DNA from 3 places in the Oerskovia sp. Root918 genome. Region 3 is predicted to be linked to each of the others. Evidence: riboswitches for the same ligand, from Rfam matches in the RefSeq annotation. Region 3 holds a riboswitch; each other region holds the start of a gene.

Region 1 (5,647 bases), on a different contig from region 3:
AGGAGGCCGAACCAGAAGGCGGGGATCGCGACCCCGAGGGGCGGCAGCCCGAGGAGCAGCTGCCCGAGACCGCGGAACCGTGTGTAGGTGGCCGCGACGGCCAGCCCTCCGCCGAGCACCACCGCGAGCAGCAGACCGGCCGCGGCGATCTGCACGGTCGGTGGGATCGCCTCGACGATGAGGTCCGCAGCGGGGCGCCCCGTGCTGATCGACTGACCGAGGTCCCCGCGGAACAGCCCGGCGAGCTGGGAGAAGTACTGGACCACGAGCGGGCGGTCCAGACCGTGCTCGGCACGGAGCGCGTCGAGCTGCTCGGGGGTGATGTCGTTGGCGTCGGCCCCGGCCATGAGCTGGGCCGGGTCGCCGGGCAGGGCGTAGAGCACGATGAAGGACACCGTGTAGGCGGCCCAGAGCACGCCGACCGCCTGGGCCAGTCGCGTCGCGAGATAGCGTCCCATGGTGGTTCTCCCCCTCCGTCAGGCGCCGACGGCGACGGCGGCGGCGGTCCGCTCGACGGGCGGCGATCCCGGCACCGTCGAGCCGGCCGTTCCCGCACGGTCCGTGGCCGGCGTCCAGCCGAGGGCCGGGGCGACGAGAGTCGCGACGTCGTGCAGGATCTGCTCGTACTCCTCGTCGCTGAGCTCGTAGGGCAGCTCGAGGCGCAGCTCGCTGACCTCGCCCACGACGGCGTCCGCCACGAGCCGCTCGAGGATCTCCTCGCTGGGCCCCACGAGATCGGGCGCGAAGAGCGTCCGGCGCTCGCCCTGCGGGGCGAGGGTCCGGGCTCGGCGCGACTCCTCGAAGGCTCGGTAGCGTCGGCGCGACGAGGCGTCGGCGCAGTCGGTCGGCACGATGACCCGCCCGAGCGCGACCCGCGTGGTCCGCGCGTCGCCGCGCCCCGCGCGGTAGGCGGCGAGGTTCGCGAGCTGGGCGGTGACGAAGTCGTCCGACTCCTCGCCTGCCACGATGTTGCCGGTCAGGAGGTTGAGCCCGTTGCGCGCGGCCCACTCGGTCGAGCGGCGCGAGCCGGCGCCGTACCAGAGGCGGTCGACGAGCCCCGGGCTGTGCGGCTGCAGCCGGGGCCGCTGGACGTTCCCGGGCGAGTGCACCACGGTGTCCTCGTCGCCGATGAAACCGCCCGACAGGTTGGCCGCGAGCCGCTCGATGCGTGCGTGCGAGAAGTCGTGGGACTCCCAGTCCCCGTCGAAGACCAGGTCACCGATCAGGTCGGCGTGCGGCGGACGGCCCGCGCTCAGGCCCACCTGGAGGCGCCCCTGCGCGAGGACGTCGGCGGTCGAGAGGTCCTCCCCGAGGCGGAACGGGCTCTCGTACCCGATCGGGATGACGCCTGTCCCCAGCTCGATCGTGCTCGTGCGTTGGGACGCCGCAGCGAGGAAGACGGTCGCCGACGAGATCCCGTGCTCGAGGTGCCGCTGGCGGACCCACGCTCCGTCGAACCCCCAGGCCTCGGCGCGCTCGAACAGCCGCAGCGTCGCCTCGAGACCGCTGGCGGGGTCGTCGTCCGGGAAGTTCCCGGGGGTGAGGAAGGCCAGCGAGGAGATCGCCGGGGTGCTCTGGCTCACGATGGTGCGTCCTTCGGTCGGACGACGTGCGGGTCCCGCCCGTCCCCGGGCACGCCACAGGAACCCGTGGACGGGGGTCGTTCGTCACGTCGTGTGCTTACCGCGACCTGTCGGCGCGGTCAGGTCCTGCCCGGAGCACCCCGTCACATCGAAGGGTTGCTGGCCAGCGAGCCGGGTCTTGGCGCTGGCGCTCTTCACCTGCCGCACAGGAAAGCCTCCCGGCGCCGTGCAGTCAAGGAGTGAGAGCGGCGTCCCACTCCATGAGACAACGCAAACGAGAGACGGGGCCCGGAGACCGTTCCAGGTCTCCGGGCCCCGTCGTGGGACCGAGCGCCGCCTCCGCGCTGCAGCCGCGAGCCGCCCTCAGGACGCCTTGCGCCTGCGCCCCACGAGCACCAGGTCGTCGCGGTGCACGACCTCGCGGTCGTAGCCCTCGCCGAGCTTGTCGCGCAGCTCGTGCGTCGAGCGGCCGAGGAGGTCGGGGATGTCGGTCGAGTCGAAGGCCACGAGGCCGCGCGCGATCACGCGCCCGTCGGGCGCGACGAGCTCGACGGGGTCGCCCGCGTCGAAGTCGCCCGTGACCCCGACCACGCCCGCGGGCAGCAGCGAGGCCCGCCCGCCCAGGACCGCGGTCACGGCCCCCTCGTCGAGCTCGAGGCGCCCCCGCGTGCGCGCGGCGTGCGCGAGCCACAGGCGTCGGCGCGTGGTGCGCTTGCCCGTCACGGCGAACCAGGTCCCGACCTCGCGCCCGGCGAGCGCGCCCTCGGCGTTCGCGGCCTTGGTCAGCACGACCGGGATGCCCGAGCCGGTCGCGATGCGCACGGACTCGAGCTTGGTGAGCATGCCGCCCGTCCCGACCGAGCTGCCGCGCCCCGTGACCTCGATGCCCTCGAGGTCGAGCGGCGAGCGGACCTCGCGGATGCGTTGGGTGCCGGGGCGCGAGGGCGGGCCGTCGTAGAGCCCGTCGACGTCGGTCAGCAGCACCATGACGTCGGCGCGGACCAGGTGCGAGACGAGCGCCGCGAGGCGGTCGTTGTCGCCGAAGCGGATCTCGTCGGTCGCGACCGCGTCGTTCTCGTTGACGACGGGCACGACGCCCAGGTCGAGGAGCCGCTCGAGCGAGCGCTGCGCGTTGCGGTAGTGCCCGCGGCGGATGGTGTCCTCGGCCGTGAGGAGGACCTGCCCCACGCGGATGCCGTACTCGGCGAACGCCTGGGCGTACCGGGCGACCAGGAGGCCCTGGCCCACCGAGGCCGCGGCCTGGGCCGTGGCGAGGTCGCGTGGTCGGGCGCTGAGGCCGAGCGGACCGATCCCCGCCGCGATCGCCCCCGAGGTCACGAGCACGACCTGCCCGCCCGCGGCGTGCCGCGCGGCGATGACGTCGACGAGCGCGTGCAGGGCCGGGACGCTGAGGTGCCCGTCCGGTCCGGTGAGCGAGGAGGAGCCGATCTTGACGACGACCCGGTGGGCCGTGGCGACCTGGGAGCGTGCGGAGAGCGCATTCACCGGGACATCATCGCGCGCCAGGCGCCCGGGCGCGGAGTCATGTCACCGTGTGACACCCCGGGGTGAGACGACATGGACCCTGCCGCGCCGTGGTGTCAGAACTGCACCGGCGCATGGCCCGGTGCATTTCTGACAGCTTCTCCGGCGTGAGCCCGCCCGACGACGTCGCCCACCTCCCGCTCCCGTCCCACCCGGGCGGTGGTCGTCGCTCGACCGGTACGCCACAGGGCGGGCACGACCCGAGGGGCCGTACCCGCCCTGCGGGCGGACGTCGTGGGCGACAGCATCGGCGCGGGAGTCGGGCGTCGGGGCACCCGACCGCTCGGCCCGTCGCTGCCCTGCGGCACCGTGTCCGGAGGTCAGTCCTTCTCGGGGTCCGTCCAGTGACCGGACTCGCGCTCGGTCCAGAGCTCTGCGCGGGCCTCGGCCTTGGCGTCCATGCGCTCGTTGTACTCGCGACGCTTGTCGTTGCGCGTGGGGCGCGAGTGGTCGTCGAAGCGCAGGTCGGTGCCACGGGGTCCGCCGAGGTGCTCGGAGCCCGTGATGAGCGTGGGCTCCCAGTCGAAGACCACGGCGTTCTTCTCGGACCCGATCCGCACCTCGTCGCCGGCGACCGCCCCGGCCTTGAAGAGCTTCTCCTCGACACCCAGGCGGGCGAGACGGTCCGCGAGGTAGCCGACGGCCTCCTCGTTCGCGAAGTCGGTCTGACGGACCCAGCGCTCGGGCTTGGCACCGCGGACCTCGAAGTAGAACGTGCCGTCGCCCGCGTTCTTGCGGGTGACCGTGAACCCGGCGTCGTCGACGGCCTTGGGGCGCAAGATCGTGCGCACCGGAGCGGGCGCGGGGGTCTCGCGGCGCGCCGTGTCGACGAGCCCGGCGAGCGCGTAGGTCAGCTGGCGCAGGCCCTCGTGGCTCGCTGCCGAGATCTCGAAGACCTGCAGGCCGCGGGCCTCGAGGTCGGGGCGGACCAGGTCGGCGAGCTCGCGCGCCTCGGGCACGTCGATCTTGTTGAGCACGACGAGGCGCGGGCGCTCGTTGAGCGGGAGCCCGCCCACGACGCCCGAACCGTCGAGGTCGCCCGAGTAGGCGGCCAGCTCGGCCTCGAGGGCCTCGAGGTCGGAGATGGGGTCGCGGCCCGGCTCGAGCGTCGCGCAGTCGAGCACGTGCACGATCACGGCCGTGCGCTCGATGTGGCGCAGGAACTCGAGCCCGAGCCCCTTGCCCTCGCTCGCACCGGGGATGAGGCCCGGGACGTCGGCGACCGTGAAGCGCACGTCGCCGGCCTGGACCACGCCGAGGTTCGGGACGAGGGTCGTGAACGGGTAGTCGGCGATCTTGGGTCGTGCGGCCGAGATCGCGGCGACGAGCGAGGACTTGCCCGCGCTGGGGAAGCCGACGAGCGCGACGTCCGCGATCGACTTGAGCTCGAGGACGAAGTCGACCTCCTCGCCGGGCTCGCCCAGGAGAGCGAAGCCCGGGGCCTTGCGGCGCGGGGAGGCGAGGCCGTGGTTGCCCAGGCCGCCGCGACCGCCCGCAGCGGCGACGTACTCGGCGCCCTCGCCGATGAGGTCGGCCAGCACGTTCCCCTGACGGTCCTTGACCACGGTGCCGTCGGGCACGCGCAGGATCAGGTCCTCACCGTTGGCACCTTCCCGGTAGTCGCCCTTGCCCTGGGTCCCGGACGCGGCGTGCCGGTGCGGCGAGTGGTGGAACTCGAGGAGCGTCGTGGTCTGCGTGTCGACGACGATCCGCACGCTCCCACCGTCCCCACCCTTGCCGCCGTCGGGGCCGGCGAGCGGCTTGAACTTCTCCCGACGGATGGAGGCGCAGCCGTTTCCGCCGTCACCGCCGGAGGCGTGCAGAACGACGCGGTCGACGAACGTGGCCATGGAAAGGGTCCTCTCGAGCGGGGGGAAGAACACCAGGAGGGGCGCACCGCGTCGGTGCGCCCCTCCTGTCAAGCATGTGCAGCGTCGTGGATCAGGCCTCGGCAGAGACGATGTCGACGACCTTGCGACCACGGCGCGTGCCGAACTGGACGGCGCCGGCGGTCAGGGCGAACAGCGTGTCGTCGCCACCGCGACCGACGTTGTTGCCCGGGTGGAAGTGGGTGCCGCGCTGGCGGACGATGATCTCGCCGGCGCTGACGACCTGGCCACCGAAGCGCTTCACGCCGAGGCGCTGGGCGTTGGAGTCACGACCGTTGCGCGAGGAGCTCGCGCCCTTCTTGTGTGCCATGTCGAACCTGCTTTCGTGCTGGAAGAAGAGGGGGTGGGATCACCTGCGGCGGCTCTCACGAGCCACCGAGGGAAGTCACTTGATGCCGGTGACCTTGAGGCGGGTCAGCTGCTGACGGTGACCCTGGCGCTTGCGGTAGCCGGTCTTGTTCTTGTACTTGAGGATCGTGATCTTCGGGCCCTTTTCGTCCCGGACGACCTCAGCAGTGACCTTGACCTTCGCGAGCGCCGCAGCGTCGTGGGTCACCTTCTCCCCGTCCACCAGCAGGATCGCAGGAAGCTCGACGGACTGTCCGGCACCAGCCGACAGACGGTCGACGA
Region 2 (5,647 bases), 370 kb from region 3:
GCATGTCGGAGCAGCAACCATTTCGAGACCGGGTTCACGAGGCTCCCCCACGTGGAACGGGCGTAGAAGGTCCGCCCGATCTCCACGCGCCTGTCGTCGAGCGACAGGTCACGGAAAGCGGTGCTCCCCACCACGAGACCCGAGCCCGCGTCGACGACGGCGAAGGCCGTCAGCGCCCGGGTAGCCCGAGTGTCCTCGATGAAGTTCACCATCCCGACCTCCCCCGCAGGGAGGGTCGTACTCATACCCGCCCACATCGTCGGATCGACGATCTGAGCCAGCGCACCGGCGTGCGCGACAGCCAGGGGTTCGAGGCGGAACCCCTGGCCTTCCAGGACGACATCGTGCTGCACAGCGCATATCAGAACACACGCGGGCGTCGCCGCCAAGACCACGGAGCGGTCGTTCGTGGACGGCGAGGTGACGCACGGGTGAACGTTGTGTTCCGAGGAGCGTCTCCGCAGGTCAGAGGGCTCGTCAGGCCGGGGCCGGACCGCACCCCACGGCGGCCGTGATGTTGCCGACCGCGGCGGTCGCGAACAGCCCGGAGAGCCCTGCGACCTGGAGCAGCGGACGAGGGTCGTCGCTCACGACCCAGCAGCCGTCGACGACCTCGTACCGGGCCTTGGCCCCCTCGCCGACGTAGGCGCGCAGCGCCGCGATCAGGCGCTCGATCTCCTCGCCCGTGGTGCCCACGCCGATCGACGCCCGGATGGCACCGGCCGGGAAGCCCAGGCGGGCCAGGAGCGGGTGCGCGCAGAACCGGCCGTCACGCACGCCGATGCCGTGCTCGGCCGACAGGTAGGACGCGACGAGGCCCGCGTCGTGGCCGTCGACCGAGAAGGTCACGACGCCCACGGGGTCCACGGCGTCGGCCCAGGCGCGGACGACGCGCACGCCGTCGATCTGCTCGAGCCCGTCGACGAGACGGGCACGCAGCTCGGTCTCGTGCGCGACCAGCACGCCCGGCTCGAGCGCCGCGAGCGCGTCGCACGCCGAGGCGAGCGCGACCGCGCCGATCACGTTGGGCGACCCGGCCTCGTGCCGCGCCGGGGCGCTCTGCCACGTGGTGCCCTCGAGCGTCACGTTGCGCACCGCGCCGCCCCCGGCGAGGTAGGGCGTGCCGGCGTCGAGCCAGTCACGGCGCCCCACGAGCGCGCCCGCACCGAACGGCGCGTAGGTCTTGTGGCCCGAGAACGCGACGTAGTCCACGTCGCTCGCGGTGAGCGAGACGCCGCGGTGCGGGACGAGCTGGGCGCCGTCGAGCAGGACCCGCGCTCCGGCGTCGTGCGCCGCGGCGACGACCTCGGCGAGCGGCAGCGACTCGCCCGTGACGTTCGAGGCCCCCGTGATCGCGACGAGCGCGTACGGGAAGCGCGACAGCTCTGCGCGCAGCCCGGACAGGGTCTCGGCGACCGTCGCACCGCCGACCAGGACCGTGGCCCCGCCCGTGCGCTGCCACGGCAGGAGGTTCGCGTGGTGCTCGACGTCCAGCACGAGCACACGGCCCGGCGAACCGTCGGCCTGGGCCGGGACGCAGCCCGCGAGCAGGTTGAGCGAGTCCGTGGTGTTGCGCGTGACGATCGTGACGTCGTCCTCGCGGGCTCCGACGAACGCGCCGATCGTCTGGCGCGCGGCCTCGTAGAGCGCGGTCGACACCTGGGACAGGTAGCCCGCGCCGCGGTGCACGCTCGCGTAGAGCGGCAGGACCTCGTTGACGCGATCGGCCACGACCTGCAGCGCGGGGGCCGACGCCGCGACGTCGAGGTTGGCGTACGGGAGGCTGCGCCCGTCGACGAGGGGGACCAGGGTGTCGCTGCCCACGACGGGCAGCACGGCACACGAGGTAGGGGCTTCGATGACTGCGTGTGCGCTCATGGCACGTCCTCCGGTGGTCGTCGGAGTTCGCCCTGCGGCCCCTCCGCGCTTGCCCCCCTCCTTGTAGAGAGGGACCTGGTCGTCACCCGGGGCACCCCGCCGCGGAGGAGGGTTGCCGGCCAGCAAACCGGGGTTTTGCGCTGGCACTCATGACCTGGTGTCAAGGATGGGCGAGGCCCGCAGAGCGTGTCAACCGGTGGGCACGGCGTCTCGGATGGTGGGCAGAGGGGCCTGTCAGGCGGGCGCGCCCGCTCAGCGAGGCGACGCGTCCGCGAGCGCCTGAATGTGTCGCGCGTCGGCCCGGTACATGGCCGCGTGCTCCCGGAAGTCGTCCCGCCCGGTCGCTGACGCCCTCTCGTCGGTGAAGGCCGCGAGCTCGTCGAGCCGCGCGACCACGACGGTCAGGACCTCGCGACGCGAGTACCGCATCCCGTACGCGGCGACCAGGGCGTCGAGCCGCGCCAACGGGTCCAGCCGCCCGACGACGTCGGCTCCCTCCCCGTCCCCGGCGTCCGCCACGAGGGGCACGAGCCGGTAGCCGAGGTAAGCCAGGTCCCAGATCCGGGGGCCGGGGCTCGCGGTATCGAAGTCGATGAGCCCGACGACGACCCCGTCGCGAAAGACCAGGTTGTACGGGGCGAAGTCGTTGTGGCACACGACCTCGGCGGGCTCGTGTGGTGCGCTCTGCCAGATGGGTGGCGCGGGCGCGTCGCCCGCGGCGAGGAAACCGACGCTCGCGTCGTGCACGCGCCGCAGCAGCACGCCCGCGTCACGGAGCACTGACTCGTCCCAGACCCACAGGGGAAGGGGATAGTTCGCGACGTCGCCCGGGAGATAGGACAGGACCTCGCGCCCCTGCTCGTCGGTCCCCAGCGGCTCGGGCACCTCGGTGATGCCGTGCGCGCGCAAGTGGCGCAGGAGCGCGTGGACGGTCGGCGTCCAGGGCCCGGCGGTGCGTCGCACGGTGTCGCCGCGTCGCACGACGGCCGTCGAGTTGCCGCCGGCCAGGACCTCCTCGGGCGGGCTCTGCTCACGACTGCCTGCCGTGAGGTAGAGGGCTTGCGTCGAGGTAGAGGCCCCGAGCCCGCTGTCTCGACGGGAATCCTCTACCTCGTGGCGACGCGCGGGGTGCTCCATGCGCAGCAACCTATCCCCTGCCCACCCTGCGAGACACCCGTTTCACTCCGTGGGCACGGTGACGTACGATCCGACGCAACCATCCAGAGCGGCTGAGTGACTTGGCACGATGACGCCGCAGCAACCCCCCGGTGACGGGCGAGGGTGCTACCGCCACGACCGATGGAGGATCACCATGAGTGCCCCCGACCGCGCGACCGCTGCACCGGTCCCCGACGCCCGGCCCGCCGACGGCTACGCCGGCGACATCACGCCCCAGCAGGCATGGGACCTGCTCCAGAGCGCCCCGGGCGCCGTCCTCGTGGACGTCCGCACCGACGCCGAGTGGCGCTTCGTCGGCGTCCCCGACCTGTCCTCGACGGGCCGCGAGCCGGTCCTGACCCAGTGGGTCACGGTCGAGGGCCGGCCCAACCCGTCGTTCGTCACGGACCTCGCCGCGGCCGGCGTGACGCCCGAGACCCCCGTCGTGTTCCTGTGCCGCTCGGGAGCCCGTTCGATCGGCGCGGCCAAGGCCGCGACCGCCGCCGGCCTGGGCCCCGCGTACAACGTCCTCGAAGGCTTCGAGGGAGCGCTCGACGGCGCCGGTCACCGTGGTTCCGACGGCTGGCGCGCAGCAGGCCTCCCCTGGAAGCAGTCGTGAGCGCCGCGACCGGGGACGGCGTCCTGCGCATCCCTGCCGGGGTCCCGGGCGGCTCGGGCCGCGGCCCGCTGCCCCGCTCGGTGCGGCCCGACACCCTCGCGGTGCGCGGCGGCCACGCCCGCTCGAACTTCGAGGAGACGAGCGAGGCGCTCTTCCTCACGCAGGGCTACGTCTACGGGAGCGCCGCCGAGGCCGAGGCCGCCTTCGCGGGCGAGGTCGACCGCTTCATCTACTCGCGCTACGGCAACCCGACCGTGCACACGTTCGAGGAGCGGCTGCGACTCATCGAGGGCGCCGAGGCCTGCTACGCCACGGCGTCGGGCATGTCCGCGGTCTTCACGTCGCTCGCGGCCCTGGTCGGTTCCGGGTCGCGCATCGTCGCGGCCCGCGCCCTGTTCGGCTCGTCGCTCGTGATCTTCGACGAGATCTTCGCCAAGTGGGGCGTGCGCACCGACTACGTCGACGGTCACGTGCTGTCGCAGTGGGAGGAAGCGCTGTCGACCCCTGCGGACGTCGTCTTCTTCGAGACCCCGTCCAACCCCATGCAGGACGTGATCGACGTGCGCCGCGTGAGCGACCTCGCGCACGCGGCGGGCGCCGTCGTCGTGCTCGACAACGTGTTCGCGACCCCCGTGCTGCAGAAGCCGCTCGAGCTCGGTGCGGACGTCGTCGTGTACTCGGCGACCAAGCACATCGACGGGCAGGGGCGCGTGCTCGGCGGCGCGATCCTGGGCTCCGAGGAGTACGTCAAGGGCCCGGTCCAGACCTTCATCCGCAACACCGGACCCTCGCTCAGCGCGTTCAACGCGTGGGTCCTGGTCAAGGGCCTCGAGACCCTGTCGGTGCGCGTCAAGGCCCAGAACGCCGCAGCGCTCCAGGTCGCGACCGCGCTCGAGGAGCTGCCCGGCATCACGGCCGTGCGCTACCCGTTCCTCGCCTCGCACCCCCAGGTCGAGCTCGCCAAGGCCCAGCAGAGCGGCGGCGGGACGGTCGTGACGTTCAACCTCGACGTGCCCGGCGCCGACGACCCGGGCACGGACGCCGAGCTCCTCAAGAAGCGCACGTTCCAGTTCCTCGACGCCCTGCAGATCGTGGACATCTCCAACAACCTGGGCGACGCCAAGTCCCTCATCACGCACCCCGCGACCACGACGCACCGCAAGCTGGGCGCGGACGGTCGTGCCGCCGTCGGGATCGCGGAGACGACCGTGCGCCTGTCGATCGGCCTCGAGGACCCGCTCGACCTGATCGAGGACGTCGAGCAGGCGCTCGCCGCGCGCTGAGCCCTGCGGTCCACCGCTGCGTGCGGAGTACTCGTCGTGAGACCGGCCGGACGGCGACGAGTACTCCGCACCCGGCGGCAGCAGGCAGGAATACCCCGACCGCCTCCCGGGGTTGGACCTGGCGATGACTACCTCGCCGCGCCTCTCCGTCCTCGACCTCGTCCCCGTCCGTTCGGGACAGTCCAGCTCCCAGGCCATCGCCGCGTCCCTGGACCTCGTGCGCCTCGCCGACCGCCTCGGCTTCACGCGCTACTGGTTCGCCGAGCACCACAACATGCCAGCGGTCGCCGCGTCCGCCCCGCCCGTCATGATCTCCGCGGCCGCCGCGGTGACCGAACGGATCCGCGTCGGCTCGGGCGGCGTCATGCTCCCCAACCACGCGCCGCTCGTCGTGGCCGAGCAGTTCGCGGTCCTCGAGGCCCTGGCCCCGGGACGCGTCGACCTGGGGATCGGCCGGGCGCCCGGCAGCGACCCCGTCGTCACGGCCCTGCTCCGCAGCAGCGGCCCCACGTCCGACGTCGACCGCTTCCCCCAGCACGTCCAGGACATCCGCTCGCTCATGAGCGCCGAGGGCGCCTCGGTCCGCCTCACGAGCGGCCAGGTCTACGACGTGCACGCGACCCCGGCCGCCGAGTCCGTGCCGACCGTCTGGCTGCTCGGGTCGAGCGACTACTCGGCACGCCTGGCCGCCGAGCTCGGCCTGCCGTAC
Region 3 (5,647 bases):
CGCGGGGCCAGTGGTGCGCCGTCGTGGTCCGGTCGCGCCGGCTCACCGACTACCTGCCGCAGCACCCCGAGGAGCTCGCCGAGCTGGGCGCGTTCATCGGGCTGTGCCAGTCGGGGGCTTCTCGGTAGCGGCCGAGCTTCCGCTGAGTGCATGATGCGGCAGCGACACGCCGGTCGAGTCGCTGCCGAACCACGCACTCAGCGGCGGGTCAGGGCTCAGAAGTCCCCGAACCCTCCGAAGTCCCCACCACCGAAGTCGCCGAACCCACCGAAGTCACCGCCGAGGTCCCCTCCGGCCTCGGTGACCTCACCGCCCGTGTCGCCCGCTCCAGGGTCGGCCTCGGTCGTCCCGGGATCCCCCTCGCCTCCCGTCCCGCCGTCGCCCGCGAGGTTCGCGGTCGGGTCGCCGAACATCGGGCCGAACATCATGTTGGCGACCGCGGAGCCGATCACGACGCCCGCGATGGTGCCGAGCATGCTCGAGCCGATCATCGAGCCCATGCCGGGCCCGCCCGGGCCGCCGACCCCTTGCCGGCCGCCGAACGACCGCTCGAGCGTGCCGGGGTTGCGCATCTCGGCGCGGGTCGCCATGCGGGCGAGCGACTGCGGGTCGTCGGAGGTCGCGCGCTCGGCGGGCGGCAGGTTCTCGCCGAGGTCGGTGAGCACACGGCGCCGCTGCTCGGGCGTGAGCCGCTCGAACGCCTCGGTGTGCGCCTGCTCGACGGCCTCAGGGGGAGCCGTGCGCAGCAGGTAACGGTAGCGGTCGATCGCGACGTCGTCCTCGCTGCGCCCCGGACCCGTCGGAGCGGGGGGCGGGGTGCCGTACACGGGGGACTCGTGGCCGTCGTAGGTCGCGTGGCGGCGCGGCATCCCCTCGTCCTGCGGGGTGCGGCTGAGGAGGCGGTCGAGGAATCCCATGAGCGTGTCCTTCTGGTCGAACCGTCGAGGGCGGGTGCCCTCACCGGTTCAACGCGGTTCGCCGCCCCTCCGTTCCGTCGAGTGCGTGGTTCGGCAGCGACACGCCCGGCGAGTCCCTGCCGAACCATGCACTCAGCGGGGAGCGGGCTCCGGTACGCAGCCCACCCCCCCTGCCGAACCATGCACTCAGCGGGGAGCGGGCTCCGGCACGCAGCCCACCCCACCCAGGAGCCGGACGTTGAGCGGCTGTCCCGCGAGCTCGAGCGCGTGGTACTGCTCGTGCACGCGCACGGTCAGCCCGCCGGGCAGGTCGAGCCCCGTGTGGTGCCACACGCGGCACGCTCCCTCACCCGTCGTGTACTCGACGACGACCTCGACGCCTCCGTCGACCGGTCGCACCGCGCGGACCGTGCCGTCGCGCCAGCCCCAGGGCCGGTTGCCCAGCATGCGTGCGTGGACGGGGTGCAGGAGGTGCCCGGTGTCGTACCGGTCGCACACGGTCGGTACGGGACAGGGGGCGGTGCTCGCCCGGCGTTCCATGACGTGCTGGGCCATGGTGCTCCTTCTCTCCGTGCCCGACGGCGGAGCTCACCCGCGTGCGGGCACCCACCCGAGCGAGGCCCAGGGCGAGGGGCACGAGGACGAGCGCTGCGGCGTGGGGCTGCTCGCTCTTCCCCCACGGGTGTGGGGGCGGGTCTTCCTCCGGGAGCACCGTGCGCGTCGCGCGGTTGCCGGACCAGCACGCCGGAGGGCGGTTCGCTGGTCCTCTGGACCGTTCTCAGTTCTACCACGGCGTCCAGGACCAGGCACAGGGGTACCTGGTCCTGGACGCACGAGTGCCCCCGACCGGCGAACCGGTCGGGGGCACTCGTTCAATGATCAGCTACGCCCGGAGGCGAGTGAGATCAGAGCGGGCGGATGTTCTCCGCCTGCGGGCCCTTGGGGCCCTGCGTCACGTCGAACTCGACGCGCTGGTTCTCCTCGAGCGAGCGGAAGCCCTGCGTCTGGATGGCGGAGTAGTGCGCGAACACGTCGGCGCTGCCGTCCTCAGGTGCGATGAAGCCGTAGCCCTTCTCGCCGTTGAACCACTTCACGGTTCCCAATGCCATGGGGATCTCCTTCTAGAGTTTCAAACAGCTCCATGATCTGGAGCCGAACATCACGGTGTTCGTCGTCAACTCTTGGGTAACAAGGTTCGCGGTGGCATGGGGCCGTTGCGCAAGGACAAGCGAGGCACTGCAATCTCACCGGTAACGGTACAGGGGTTACTCCGACTGTGCTACCCCTGTTGCTAACGATTGAAGTACTTGTGTCCCCCAACCAGGTCATGACCGAGCAAATCGGGCACGGTCACGAGCGTGTAACCAGCAGCCCGCAGGCTGTCCACGATGCCGGGCACGGCCGACACGGTCGAGGCGTGGATGTCGTGCATCAGCAGGATCGCCCCAGGTCGGGCACCTGCGAGGGCCCGCTCCGAGGTCATGGCCGAGTCCTTGTTCTTCCAGTCCTCGGTGTCGACGTTCCACAGGATCGCCGGCTCGTTGCGCTGGGAGAGGACACTCGTCACAGTATCGCTCGTCGCGCCGTACGGAGGCCGTACGAGCGTCGGTCGGACGCCCGACGCGGCCTCGACCGCGTCCGCGGTCGACTGCAGCTCCTGCGAGATCTGGTCGGTGCCGAGCTTCGACAGGTCGGGGTGGGACCACGTGTGGTTCCCGACGGCGTGCCCCTCCGCGACCTCGCGACGCACCAGGTCGGGGTTCGCCTGGACGGACCGCCCGACGAGGAAGAACGTGGCCCTGGCCTGCTTCTCGGCGAGGGTGTCGAGGAGCTGGGACGTGTACTTGCCGGGGCCGTCGTCGAAGGTCAGGGCGATGCACTTGAGCACCGAGCAGTCCGGCGCGTCGGGCGAGGCGGGGGGCGGTGCGGCCACGGGCGGCTCCTCGACAGGGGGCGGGGCGATCCCCATGAAGGGTGCACCGCTCGCCGCGACCTCGGCGAGCTGCTTGCCGACGGCCGACAGGACGGACCGGGTCGCGTCCGGCTCGAGCCGCACGGCGAGCTCCCCGTCGGCCCGTGCCGAGACCAGACCGGGCGAGAAGACCAGGGTCGCGGCGCCGTCGGGCCCGAGACGGACGTCCCGGAACGTGTCCTCCGACGACGGCACAGGCTCGCCGAACCCCAGCCCCGCTGCCGCGAGCGCCGCTCCCGCCCACTCCGCGGCCTGCTTGCGGCCGTCCGCGGTGAGCAGGTCGGCCGACCACGTCGTGGTCGCGCGCGGGAGGTCGGTGTAGAAGGTCTGGCTGCCGAGCTCACCGTTCGCCCCGCCCGTGAAGGCGTAGGTCGAGGCGTGCACGCCCAGCACGTCGCCCTGCGCGAGCACCAGGTCCCAGCCGACGTTGAGCTCGTTGCCCGTCGCGGTGGGGTCGACCGCAGCCTCGTAGGCCTGCGTCGTCGCGTCGACGAAGCGACCGAACGCCCGTCCCAGCGAGTGCTCGCCGGGGATCGCGACGGTCGAGATCGAGCGGGCGTCGCCCGTGTCCGCGGTCGACTCCTGGTGGATCTCGAGGTTCTCGACGGACGTCGGGTCGAGCACCGCAGGCGGGTCGACCCGCTCCGCGGGGACCTTGGTCGCGGTCGGCGACGGGGCGGGCGAGGGCTGAGCCGACGGCTGTGCGGACGCGCGCGTCAGGAAGAACGTGACGCCCGCGGCGACGACCAGCAGGGCGACGAGGGCGGCGACGACCCGGACAGCCCGGTTCTGCGGGCGCGCAGGGGAGGAACCGCCCGGCGGCAGACCGCGGGACGGGGAGGCGTGCGGGGACATCAGGCCACCGTGCCACGCAGGGACGGTGCGCGTCGCGTCCGGACGGGCCGATGAGGCGAGCGCCACAGCGTCCGCCTCGACCCCTCGCACGGCCGCCCCAGGTGCTCCACGACCTTCACGCGCCGCGCACGCGTCGCGTACCCGGCCGCAGTCGCCCCTCGAGGCGTGCGAGGCGGCACCACCCGCCACGTGGCGGGTGGTGCCCACGGCCGCACGCGGGGTAGAACTGAGTGATGGTCTCTCCCTCCCAGGTCCCCGGCGTCGTGCTGAACAACGGCGTCACCGTCCCGCAGGTCGGCCTCGGCGTCTTCAAGGTGCCCGACGACGCGACCCAGCAGAACGTCGAGGAGGCGCTCGAGGCGGGCTACCGGCACATCGACACCGCGGCCGGCTACTACAACGAGGCCGGGGTCGGCGCGGCGCTGCGAGCGAGCGGGCTGCACCGTGACGAGGTCTTCGTGACGACCAAGCTGCGCAACGGCGACCAGGGGTTCGAGTCCGCCCTCCAGGCCTTCGAGGACTCGCGCGAGGCCCTCGACCTCGAGGTCGTCGACCTGTACCTGATCCACTGGCCGGTCCCCAGCAAGGACCTCTACGTCGAGACCTGGCGGGCGTTCGAGAAGCTCTACGCCGACGGCGCGGCGCGCGCGATCGGTGTGTCGAACTTCCTGCCCGACCACCTCGGGCGGCTCCTCGCCGAGACCGACGTGGTGCCCGCCGTCAACCAGATCGAGGTCCACCCGACGTACCAGCAGCGCGCCACGCAGGCCGCGACGCTCGCCGCGGGCATCGCGGTCGAGGCGTACTCGCCGCTCGGTCGGGGTGCCGACCTCGACCACCCCGTCGTGGCGAAGGTCGCCGCCGCGCACGGCGTCACCCCCGCCCAGGCGATCCTGCGCTGGCACGTCCAGGGGGGACGGGTCGTCATCCCCAAGTCGGTGAACCTCGAGCGTCTCGCCGCGAACATCGACGTGTTCGGGTTCGAGCTCTCGTCCGACGAGGTCGCCGCGATCGACGGGCTCGACTCGGACGCCCGCCTGGGTTCCGACCCCGCGACAGCCGCGTTCTCGCAGTACCCGTCCTGACCTCGGGCCGTCCCTCACCTGCGCCTCCGCCGAATCGAGACGTCCCCGTGACGGCCCCGTAACGCGGGACGGAGTCTCGCGTAACGGTGTCCGCATACGTTCCAGGCACTCAGGTCGTCAGGACCCGAGCCCGGAACGTCGGGCACGTTGTCCGGTTCGCCGTGTGTGACTCTCTGGTTGCAATTGTGCATCTGGGGTTTCGCGCGCGTCCGACCTGTGCCATCGTCAGCACGATATTCAGTGCTGAATATTCAGGTGATCCACCGCGGGTGCGAGGAATCTGAGCACCCGGGTGCGATCTGGCGCACGGAGGTTCGGAATGCAACGCACAGCACGTCGAACGACGGGTGGGCTGGCACTCGCGCTGGCTGCCACCCTCGCCATCACCGCATGCGGTACTCAGTCTCAGGGGGACAACACAGGATCGACAGAGTCGTCGAGCGAGACCGGCACGGCCGACCTCGCGATCGTGCCTTCCGTCCAGATCGACATCGACGGCCAGGAGGTCCCGGTCTCGACGTCGGGCGACCCCGTCGACCCGGCCGGTGACGGCACGGCCGAGTGCGCCGAGGGGACCTCGATCGCGATGGCGGGCGCACTGACCGGCCCCAACGCCGCGCTCGGGCAGAACATCCTCTACGGCGCCAAGGTCGCGGTGGACGCGTTCAACGCCGCGAACGCGGGCTGCCAGGTCACCATCAAGGAGTTCGACACCGAGGGCGACCCGCAGAAGGCCACCCAGGTCGCTCCGCAGATCGTCGGCGACGCGAGCGTCATCGCTCTCCTCGGCCCGGCGTTCTCGGGTGAGACCTCCGCGA

The links. A riboswitch is a leader RNA that binds a small molecule or an ion and turns the genes downstream of it on or off. The one in region 3 is predicted to bind S-adenosylmethionine.
Region 1: linked by a shared signal. The riboswitch ahead of ASE27_RS12240 (LLM class flavin-dependent oxidoreductase) and the one ahead of ASE27_RS17260 (hypothetical protein) in region 3 are both predicted to bind S-adenosylmethionine.
Region 2: linked by a shared signal. The riboswitch ahead of ASE27_RS15685 (rhodanese-like domain-containing protein) and the one ahead of ASE27_RS17260 (hypothetical protein) in region 3 are both predicted to bind S-adenosylmethionine.

What each region holds. Positions count from the first base shown of each region.
Region 1 covers NZ_LMJG01000013.1:232,280-237,926, reverse strand. The annotation lists gene ASE27_RS12245 (ABC transporter permease) at 1-458, opposite strand, end outside; gene ASE27_RS12240 (LLM class flavin-dependent oxidoreductase) at 477-1,583, opposite strand; SAM riboswitch class IV at 1,672-1,782, opposite strand; gene proB (glutamate 5-kinase) at 1,947-3,089, opposite strand; gene obgE (GTPase ObgE) at 3,449-4,978, opposite strand; gene rpmA (50S ribosomal protein L27) at 5,070-5,327, opposite strand; gene rplU (50S ribosomal protein L21) at 5,403-5,647, opposite strand, start outside.
Region 2 covers NZ_LMJG01000015.1:95,463-101,109, forward strand. The annotation lists gene ASE27_RS15670 (GNAT family N-acetyltransferase) at 1-395, opposite strand, end outside; gene ASE27_RS15675 (aminotransferase class V-fold PLP-dependent enzyme) at 478-1,878, opposite strand; SAM riboswitch class IV at 1,919-2,033, opposite strand; gene ASE27_RS15680 (phosphotransferase enzyme family protein) at 2,131-2,841, opposite strand; SAM riboswitch class I at 3,092-3,184, shown strand; gene ASE27_RS15685 (rhodanese-like domain-containing protein) at 3,191-3,655, shown strand; gene ASE27_RS15690 (O-succinylhomoserine sulfhydrylase) at 3,679-4,938, shown strand; gene ASE27_RS15695 (LLM class flavin-dependent oxidoreductase) at 5,063-5,647, shown strand, end outside.
Region 3 covers NZ_LMJG01000015.1:469,485-475,131, reverse strand. The annotation lists gene ASE27_RS17270 (bifunctional RecB family nuclease/DEAD/DEAH box helicase) at 1-128, shown strand, start outside; gene ASE27_RS17265 (hypothetical protein) at 216-917, opposite strand; gene ASE27_RS17260 (hypothetical protein) at 1,104-1,472, opposite strand; SAM riboswitch class IV at 1,580-1,691, opposite strand; gene ASE27_RS17255 (cold-shock protein) at 1,823-2,026, opposite strand; gene ASE27_RS17250 (polysaccharide deacetylase family protein) at 2,209-3,744, opposite strand; gene ASE27_RS17245 (aldo/keto reductase) at 3,978-4,829, shown strand; gene ASE27_RS17240 (branched-chain amino acid ABC transporter substrate-binding protein) at 5,299-5,647, shown strand, end outside.